2 regions of the Methylobacterium fujisawaense genome follow, and region 1 is predicted to be linked to the other one. Evidence: riboswitches for the same ligand, from Rfam matches in the RefSeq annotation. Region 1 holds a riboswitch; the other holds the start of a gene.
The links. Region 1 has a riboswitch for cobalamin ahead of ABC766_RS07175 (TonB-dependent siderophore receptor). Riboswitches for the same ligand answer to the same signal wherever they lie in the genome.
Positions count from the first base shown of each region.

Region 2: another riboswitch for cobalamin. It lies ahead of ABC766_RS09400 (TonB-dependent siderophore receptor); the one in region 1 lies ahead of ABC766_RS07175 (TonB-dependent siderophore receptor).

Region 1 covers NZ_CP155000.1:1,485,594-1,490,655, reverse strand. Annotated here, with positions in the region: gene ABC766_RS07175 (TonB-dependent siderophore receptor) at 1-1,571, opposite strand, end outside; cobalamin riboswitch at 1,891-2,083, opposite strand; gene ABC766_RS07170 (hypothetical protein) at 2,250-2,717, opposite strand; gene ABC766_RS07165 (translesion error-prone DNA polymerase V autoproteolytic subunit) at 2,894-3,322, shown strand; gene ABC766_RS07160 (Y-family DNA polymerase) at 3,319-4,608, shown strand; gene ABC766_RS07155 (hypothetical protein) at 4,802-5,062, shown strand, end outside.
Region 2 covers NZ_CP155000.1:1,976,824-1,981,885, forward strand. Annotated here, with positions in the region: gene ABC766_RS09400 (TonB-dependent siderophore receptor) at 1-1,688, opposite strand, end outside; cobalamin riboswitch at 1,880-2,086, opposite strand; gene ABC766_RS09405 (hypothetical protein) at 2,654-2,854, opposite strand; gene ABC766_RS09410 (patatin-like phospholipase family protein) at 3,185-4,234, opposite strand; gene ABC766_RS09415 (alkyl/aryl-sulfatase) at 4,329-5,062, opposite strand, start outside.

The DNA.
Region 1 (5,062 bases):
GTCACCGCTGCGTCGATGAAGGCGTAGCCGCCGATGACCCGGAACTCGGGTGTAACCTGTCCGACGAAGCTCAGGTCGAAGCCCTGGCTGCGCACCGCCCCGGCGGCGATCTGGAAGAAGAAGTCCCGCGGGTCGGTCGTGAGGACGTTCTCCTTCTCGATGTGGAAGGCCGCGCCGGTCACGCTCAACCCGGTGAAGAGGTCGAGCTTGACGCCTGCCTCGTAGCCGAAGCCGGTCTCGGGGGCGAAGGGTCGGGTCGCGATGTCGAAGCCGGTGTTGGGTCGGAACGAGGCCGCCACGTTGCCGTAGAACGAGAGGAAGGAGAGCGGCTGGTAGACGAGACCCGCACGTGGTGAGAAGCCGGTCCGGTCCTGCTCCGTCCGCTCGTTGCCGACCTTGTCGCGGAAGGTCTGGTTGTAGAAATCGGTCCGATTGCCAAGGAGCAGCTTCCACTCCGGGCTGAGCGCGATCTGGTCCTGCACGTAGACGGCGGTGTTCCCGACGTTCTCGCTCGCGCTGTAGCGCCGGGTGAAGGGCGGCTTGGTGTGGCCGTAGACCGGGTTGAACAGGTCGATGGCGAAGGGGTCGAGCCGCGGCGTCGAGCGCAGCAGGTTCTCGGTGCTGTTGTAGCGCTCGTTCTCCAGGCCGAGCAGCACGGTATGGGCGAACGGCCCGGTGTCGAAGTGCCCGACGAGCTCGGCCTGCCCGATGGCCACGCCCCAGGTGAAGTCGTGCCGGCGGAACTCGCGCACCAGGGTGCGGCCGTCGTCGAGAAGGCCGGTCGCGCCGGTCTGCAGGCCGGTCAGGCTGCCGGTGTTGAAGTGTCCGGCGACCCTGAGCTGCCAGTCGGCATTGAAGGCGTGATCGAGGCGGATCTGCAGGATCCCGGCTTCTGACACGGAGTCGTCGCCCGGCTCACCGAAGAAGCGCGAGCGCGGTACGAGGCCGAGGCGGTTGTTCACTGCGACGGTGCCGCGGTCGAAGGTCTGGCGGTTGCGCAGGTACTGCGCCTCGACGGTCAATTTGGTGTCCGGGCTGATCAGCCAGCTCACCACGGGCGCAGCCAGGACGCGGTCGCCGTCAACGAAATCGCGGAAGCTGTCCTGCCGCGCGAGCGCGCCGTTGAAGCGGTAGAGGACGGTGCCCTCCTCGTTCAGTGGCCCGCCGGCGTCGACGGTGGTGCGCGCCGTTCCGAAGCTCCCGAACAGCGTGCCCATCTCGACGAAGGGCAAGGCCACCGGCTGCTTGGTCAGGATGTTGATGGTGCCACCGGGGTCGCTGCGCCCATAGAGTGCCCCGCTCGGTCCTTTAAGCACCTCGATGGACTGCACGTTCTGGGTGTCCGGCGCGCCGTTGTAGCCGCGGGCGATGTTGAAGCCGTTGAAGAAGATGTCCTGGGTGGCGAAGCCGCGCACCGAGTAGAGCGCGAGGTTCTGGGCGCCGAAATCGTTCTGCTTGCCGACTCCCGGCACGTAGTCGAGGGCGCGCTCGACGCGCGTGGCGGCGGTGTCCCGCAGGACCTCCTGGGGCACGACGTCGACCTGCTGGGGCAGCGAGAGCCGCGGCGTCACGGTCTTGGTCCCGCTGTAGAGATCCTTGACTTGGTAGGTCGGCGCGGCGGTGTAGCTGCCCTCGACCGAGAGCGGATCAAGAACCACAGCGGCCGCTGCCTCGGCAGGGTCTCCCTGGGCCAGCGTCGGAGATGCGCCCGGAAGGGCAAGCGCGAGCGTCGCGACGCATGCGCGAAGCTGCCTCTGGCAAATGGAACGGGACACGGGCCTCGGACCTCGGGACGGCAGTGGCACGTCACCGCGAACGAGGCCTCGCCAGCCGCGCTAGCGCACGGCCGTCTCGACACCCGTCAGGACCACCCCGCCCGACGCGTTTCGCGTGTGACCACGGCTGACGGCAGGTCTCCTGGCTCGCGGGTCGCCGCCCTTGCACCGTCTTCCCGGGATAACCCCAGTGACGTTGTGGTGAAGGGCTCGCCGCTTACAGTTGCGGGGACAGCCGTGGCTTCGGGACTAGCCCCAACCACGTTCCCTTTTGATCCCCGAAGGGAACCGTCAAGCTTGAGCTACGCTTCACGAGAATGTGAGTCAACGCACCGGCGGCTGCCGTTCGACGGGCTCCTGTGAAACGGCACGCGTGAGGTCGCGGTGACCTGAGTTGCGTCGGCAGAGTGATGACACCTCAAACTCTCCTTGGGCGGGATCGGGAACGCGCGGCGACGCGGCCAACAGGCTCGCCTACTCGACCTTCAGCCGCTTAGCTGCAGCGGGGCAAAGCATCTTGAACTGCTCGACCATGGGCGGCATGCCCGACGCGCACGAGGTGTCGGCGTCAGCCCCGAATGGGAAGCGGGCCTTCCTGACCTGCCCGTTGCCGTAACGGTAGCCGACCGTGCCGGTTCGGCAGTTCGCCTCCGCGGTCATCGTGGCTCGGCCTTCGCTACGCAAATAGCTCGCGACGCACTGGGCCGTCGTGAGCTTGCCACCGAACTGCTTGGTTTCCCCGCCGGGGTCGCGCTCGCAATACTCCTGCAGGTCGGCCTTGGTGACGATGCCGCGCATCGCGGCTCGCGCCGTATCGATGCCATCGCGCTCGACGACCGTGCCGTTCCAGCCTTTGCAGGAGGCGAGCGGGAAATCCCCTGCCGCCAGAGTCGGCGTCACAAAAAAGGGCAAGGCTGCAAGCGTGTAAACGGTGATCCTCAACGGCGTTCCTCCGGCGCAGTCTCGACCGACGCGGCTCTGAAGGTATCTCTTCGGCAAGCGCCAACTCCTTTTATCCACAGGCGTCCACACTGGCTCATTGTCGCAAGCTCGGCCGCTTGCAAGGAACCGTCGCCGCATGTTCCTATTTTGTTCTTTCAGATTCGCGGAGCTAAAACATGCAAGCCAGCGGCGTCACCATTGGCCTGCCCATGCCGGTGCCCCTTCTTGCTCGACCGGTCAGGGCGGGCTTCCCCAGTCCGGCGGACGATTTCATCGAGGACGAGATCGACCTTCAGCGTCTGCTCATCGCCAACAGGCCGGCGACCTTCTTGGTGCGGGTGGCGGGCGACAGCATGGTGCTGGCCCGCCTTTTCGACGGGGACCTTGCGGTGGTCGACCGCTCGCTCACGCCGCGAAACGGCGACATCGTCGTGGTCGACATCGACGGCGAGCGCTCCTTCAAGGTCTGGCGCCGCCAGGGCCATCGGGTGGTCCTGGCGTTCGCCAACCCGCGCTTCCCCGAGTTCCGGCTCGACCCCGGCGCAGAAATCGAGGTCTGGGGCGTCGTCTCCGGCTCGATCAACCCGAGGCGCCGGAGCGAGTGAGCGCCCGGGCCTACGCCCTCTCCGACGGCAACTCGTTCTATTGTTCCTGCGAGCGCGTGTTCGACGCCCGCTTGGCCCGCGTGCCCGTGATCGTGCTGAGCAACAACGACGGCTGCGCCATCGCCCGCACCGCCGAGGCCAAGGCCCTCGGCATCCGCATGGGAGAGCCGTACTTCAAGATCCGCGACATGTGCCGGTCCCGTGGCGTGCGAGTCTACTCGTCGAACTATGCTCTGTACGGCGACATGTCCGCCCGGGTGAACACGGTCTACCGGGGCTTCTCTCCGCGCATCGAGATCTACTCCATCGACGAAAGCTTCCTCGACCTGTCCGACGTCCGGGAGCGGGACCGAGTGCCGCTCGCTCGGGACATGCGTGAGACCGTGCGAGCCTGGACTGGCATCCCGACCTGCGTCGGGATCGGCCCGACCAAGACGCTGGCGAAGCTCGCCAACCACGTCGCCAAGAAGGTGCCGGAGCTCGGCGGGGTTTGCGACCTGACCGACCCGGTCCAGTACGAGCATTGGCTGGTCCGCATCCCGCCCGAGGACATCTGGGGCGTCGGACCGGCCAACGCCCGCAAGCTGGAGGCCCTGGGCTGCGAGAGCGTCGCCGACGTGCGCGACCTCGACACCCGGGCGGTGCGCAAGGCCATGACCGTGGTCGGGGAGCGGCTCGTCATGGAATTGCGGGGCATGGCCTGCCTCGACCTGGAGGAGGTCGCACCGACCCGGAAGGGCTGCGCGGTGACCCGCAGTTTCTCCGACCGCGTTGAGGACCTCGCTACCATGGAACAGGCCGTCGCCACCCACGCCGCCAGGCTGGGCGAGAAGCTGCGCGCCGGGGGCCTCGGGACCGACCACGTCACGGTCTTTTTCCACACATCCGAGCACGACCGGGACCGGCCGCAGCGGTCGGTCTCGTCGGTGGTGACCCTGCCGGAGGCGTCGAACGACACCCTCGTGCTCGTGAAGGCCTGCCTGCACGGGGTCCGGAAGACCTGGCGCGACGGCTACCGCTATTCCAAGGCCGGGGTCGTCACCACGGACCTGGTACCCCTGGCGGCCTCGCAGCGGGCCTTCCCGGGGCTGGGGCAACTGGACCGGGAACACGGGGCGGCGCTGATGGGCGCCCTCGACGCCTGCAATCGCCGGTTCGGCCGGGGAGCCGTCGTCCCGGGCAGCGCCGGGTTCGCCCCGAAACGAGAATGGTCGACCAAGTTCGACATGCGCTCGCCGCGTTACACCACCCGGATCGACGAACTCCCGACCGTGGCGGCGGCCTAGGCCGGGCCGTTGTTCCTGCGGCGCCGGCGCCCTGGGCGGCAACAAGTGAAAGAAGGCTACCGCCTCCTCAACTGCAGGCATGCGAAGGCTGGACGGCGCGCGGATCGCAACTTCGAGTTACGCCCGGTGTAAGCTTGGGCGAATGATTCGCGTTGGTACCACCCCGCTCGGACAGCCGGAACGGCCACCTGGAATGGCGAAGGTCGACTATCACCGCAATGCCTTGCGCATCCTCTTCATCCTCGTGAGGGGCAGCCGGCCGTATCTCGGTGACTCCGTCCCGGGTTACGACCGCGTCTTCCGGGGCGAGACCAAGGTGCAGGCGCTTGATTTCTGGATGCGCTATCCTGACTACCTGGCCGACGAACTGCTGAGCCTTTACGAGACGACGCGGGACCGGGCCCGCTTCGATGCGGCCGAGCGGATCTTCGCCGACGAGGAGCCCGACCTCCGC
Region 2 (5,062 bases), 490 kb from region 1:
CCGGCCGCGAGGGAGAAGCCGGTATTCGCCGGGTCGGGCGTGAGCACGTTCTCCCGCTCCACGCGGAAGGCGGCGGCGGTGAGGAGCAAATTGCCGCCGAACAATTCGGACTTGGCGCCGACCTCGTAGCCGAGGCCGGTCTCGGGCGGCAGCGCCGTGCCGCGCGTGACGGCGGCGGCGTCGGTGCCGATATTCGGCCGGAAGCTCGTGCCGACATTGGTGTAGAAGGCGAGTTCCGGGATCGGCCGGTAGACCAGGCCCGCCCGGGGCGAGGCCGCGACCCGCGACTGGTCCACTTGGCTGCGCACCACGCGCTCGCGGAAGCTCTGTTCGAAGATGTCGAGCCGAAGGCCGATCAGCGCCCGCCATTCCGGGCTCAGGACGATCTCGTCCTGCGCATAGAGGCCGGTATTGGTGATGCGCTCGATATTGTTGCGTGGGATGGTGATCGGCGGCAGCGCCTGTCCATAGACCGGCGAATAGATGTCGAGGGCGAAGGGGCTCGTGCGGAAGTTCGAGCGCAGATAAACCGTTCGGCTGTCGGTGCTCTCCCGGTCCATGCCGAGGAGGAGCGTGTGGCCGATGCCGCCCGTGTCGAACCGCCCGATCAGGTCGGCCTGACCGACCGCCACGTCCCAGCGATAGTCGCGCACGTTGCGGTCGCGAAAGACAGTGCGGTTGTTGGCGGCGATGCCGCGGATCTCCGCCGATTCCCCTTCCAGATCGCCGGTGTTGAAGTAAGCGGCGAGCCGCATCTGCCAGTTCTCATCGAAGCGATGATCGACGCGGACCTGCAGCGAATTGTTGTTCTGGTAGGTGCTCTGACCGGGCTCGCCGAGGAACCGCGAAAGCGGCAGGAAGCCGAGTTGGCGGTTGAGCGCGATCACGCCCCGGTCGAAGACGATGCGGTTCTTCACGAACTCGGTCTCGACCGTAACGCGTGTGTCCGGCGTGACCTGCCAACTCACCACTGGAGCCACGAGCAGCCGGTCGCTGTCCACGAAGTCGCGGAAGCTGCCGGCCCCCTGTGCGGAGAGATTGAAGCGATAGAGGACTGTCCCGTCCGCGTTCAGGGCACCGCCGGCATCGATGGTACCGCGGGTCAGACCGAACGAATCGACCTGATTGCCGAACTCGACGAACCGTTCGGCGGTGGGTTGCTTGGTGATGAGGTTGACGAGCCCGCCGGGATCGCTGCGTCCGAACAGGGCCGCACCCGGTCCCTTGAGCACCTCGATGCGTTCGATATTCTGCGCGTCGGGCGGAGGCGGGGTCCCACGATTGAGGGGGAAACCGTTCTTGTAGATCTCCGAGGTCGTCACACCACGGATGGCGTAACTGAAGATCGAAAGCCCCCCGAAATTGTTCTGCTGGGCGACGCCGGGCAGATAGTTGAACGCACGGTCCACGCGGGTGGCGGCGAGGTCGGTGATCGTCTCCCGCGGCGCCACGGAGACGGCCACCGGCACGTCGATCTGCGGAGTGGCGGTGCGCGTGGCGCTGACGGCCGTGCCCGCTCCGTATCCCGGCGTCGGGCCGATCAGGCCGATGGTGCCGCGCCCGGAGGCCGTCGTGCGGCCGGCACCCTCCCCGACCTGCTCGACCGAGAGTTCCTCCAACGTCACGCTTTCCTGCGCCCGCACGTCCTCGATCGGGAGCCCGGCCGAGAGGACAGCGGCGAGCGCCAACCGCCGACCGCGATGCGGAGTCCGCGGACGACGCGCTGATGGCGCTGAAAACCGCGCAGGCTCGCCGTGAGACGGACGTTCGGAGGTCGCCACCACACACTCGCTGTTGCCGGGTGGAAGCCACGGGGATACGGGCAGCGTCGCCCACGAGACGGCGACACCGCGCGCTCCGCCGGGGCACCCCGCCCGAGGGACGTCATCGTGCCGAAGGCAGGTCTCCTGGCTCACGGGTCAAAGCGCCCGCCGGACCTTCCCAGTGCAAGCACCAGTGGTCATCGGTGGCAGGCGCTCGCCGCTCACAGTTGCGGGGGCAGCTTCGGATTCGCTCCGAAAAGCGCACCGAATTCCCGTCTTAGCTCCGGGCCGGGACCCGAAGAACCTTGGCCGGACGATATTCGCCACCGGCGCGCATCCGGTCAACGGGCCTGACAAACTTTGTAACAGTGTTACGTTACGTGTGGCGCTATGGCCACAGCCCGATCCTTGTTGGAACGCATGGCTCTCAAGTTGCCGTGATGGGCCGGTTTGGGCTCGGACGACGTGGGTCCGAACGAGATCGGCGGGCCGATGGCGGCTGGATATGCGCCATCCTGAACCGAACGGACGAGCGGTCATCGACGCCCTGTTTCATGCGCCGCTGGGCGCCGAGCGTCTCAGCTGATTGGAGATCCGATGGTCCGCTCTTGGCATCGTGTTGCTGATTGCCGAACGCGCGGCCCGAGCTCATGACCCGGCATACGGTCCTTCGGTGACCCGCTCCATTTCAGGGCCGGCCTTGCCGTCCAGCCTTGGATCGCGGCATGCGTCATCGCCGTAGTCGCGGTGGCCCCGTGCCAAAACTTCTCGTTCGGCGCGAACCCGATACCCTGACCGGCTGGCTTTGCACCGGGCACATGCTCTCGATCGGTTCGGTTCAAAGCCAGCCGGTCAAGTCACAGCGAGAATCTGCGCTCTCTCGATCGCCGCTACATCTTCCGCTCGCGATGGATACGCTTCTTCTTCGGAAGTGCCTTGTGACGGCCGATGGTGACCCTGGCTTCCGACACCGTCGGTCCGGCCAGCGCATTGCCCGGTGCGGGGCCAGCGGCCGTCGCGTCCGCGAACGTGGCGAAGGTCAACAGGGGTAAGGCGGCCAGCGCCGCGCGAAGAGCCCGGATCGTGTGCATAAGCGTTCACTCCTCTGTCTGTGGGCGCCGGGCCGTTTCCGGGGCCGGCCGGATGCGACGAGCGGTCTTCGGTGTGAAGGTGCTCCCCCGGATCGAGCCGGTCCGACTGCGAAGTGCCGCGCCGATCATGCGCGTGAACCGGTTTGAAGAGGCTTGGGCAGAGGCGCGCCCAACCTGAGGAAATATTGTCGAAATGCCACACGGTAGACTGATAAATGTAGTATGTGCTGCATCTATTAACGAATAAATAGAAGTCAAAACCCAAAATTTACGCCTTGATCTTGATCAAGTCCAGCAAGCTCTGCCACGCGATGCGGCGTTCCGACTGCGTCAAACGCCTTCAAGCAGTCGGTCGAGGTGGAAGGACGGACGCCGACCCAGATCCGGCCCATGATCGGTCAGGAACGTCGCGGCGCTCCGGCGTCCCTCGTCCCGAAGCATCGTCAGGAATGCCCATTCCGCATTGAGCTTCGAGGACGAGCCCAGCTCGGCGACAACGTCGCTGGCGATGCGGTGCATGCGCATGGCCGCCCATCGGGCGCACTCGGAATTGTCCGTGGGCGCGACCTGCCGCAGCAAGGCCATCATCCGCAGTTCCTTGAGCAGGACCGCGTTGAAGGAGATCTCGTTGAGCCGGTTGAGGATCTCCCGGGCCGAGGTCGGCGCTTGTCTGCGCTCGACCGGATTGACCTGCACGATGATCGTATCGCGCGACTCGCATTCGCGGACCAGGGGGGTGATCGTCGGGTTTCCGGAATAGCCTCCATCCCAGTAGGAGGCACCGTCGATCCGCACCGCCTGGAACAGGGTCGGCAGGCATGCCGAGGCGAGAAGCACGTCGGCCGTGACCTCGGCGTTGCGGAACACCCGGCCCCGGCCCGTATGAACATCCGTCGCGGTGACGAAGAGCTTGATCCGGCTCCGTGCGATGCGCTCGAAATCCAGCCGCGAGTCCAGGATCTGTCTGAGCGGATTGAAGTCGTGCGGATTGAGGTCATACGGGGAGAAGAGCCGCGCCATCAGGTCCGCGGCCAGATACAGCGGCGCGGAATCGAGCGTCCAGCGGCCCAGTATCACGTCGAGCGGGCTGCGCTGCAGCGGGCTGAACCGGGCCGCGCGCGAGACGGCGTTCCAGAAGGCCTGGAGTGCCGCGCGCGCACCGGAGGCGCCGTCCCGCTCGTAGCCGTCGATGAGGACGGCCGCGTTCATGGCACCGGCCGACGTCCCGGAAATGCCGTCGATGCTCAGCCAGGGCTCCTCGAGCAGGCGATCGAGGACCCCCCATGTGAAGGCGCCGTGCGCGCCGCCGCCCTGCAGGGCCAGATCGATCAGGACCGGATCCCGCCCACGCTTTCCCGGTGTGATGGCCTCATCCGACATGGGACCGATACCCTCATCCCGTGAGCACCTCTTCCGTCGCCCTGCGGCCATCCCGGACCGCGACCGGCTGCGGAGCAAGAGTGGCGGTCGCCGGCTACTCGGCGACCGCCTCGCCGGAATCGGCCCGATACGGGTCTGACTGCATGCGATTGGCGGCGCCGCGCACCTTGGTGCCGGGCAGGATCTCGAACCGCGGGTCGAACGTCACCATCGTGGCGGCCAGCCGGCTCAGGATGCCGGCGTCGCCCTCGACCTGCGCGGTCCCGTCGGCAATCTGCGCCTCCAGGGTCTTGGCGCCAATCATCGTCTGCTCGAGATCCGACCGGTTGATGGTCAGGGTGAGATCGGGCTTCTCGGCCTGGAACCCCGCGATGTTGGTCAGCGTTGCGTTTTCCAATTCGACGATGAACCGCTCGCCGTTGTCCGGCGTGATCAGGTTGATGGTGAAGCGCAACCCCTCCGCCTTGCGACTGTCCATGCGGATGCCAAGAAAGTTCAGGAAGAGCTCGGTCGGCATCGCCCGCACCACGTCGGGGCTGCTCGAACTGGCCGTCGCGCCTTCCGGGATGCCGGAGCGCAGCTCGTAGGCGCCGGCCAGGAAGCAGTTGCGCAGGCCGGGATTCTCCTGCTGGTAGCCGATCTGCTCGAAGATGTCGGCGAGGAGGTCCTTGGCGACCTGGTTCTGCGGCTCGGCCTGGACGAGCTTGTTCACGATCTCCTGGGCCAGCAGATACTCGCCCGCGTCGTGAAGCCGCTTTCCCCGGGCGAGGATCGCCTCCGCACCGCCCATCATGTCGACGTAGAGGGGGGCACTCTCGGACGGGGCGA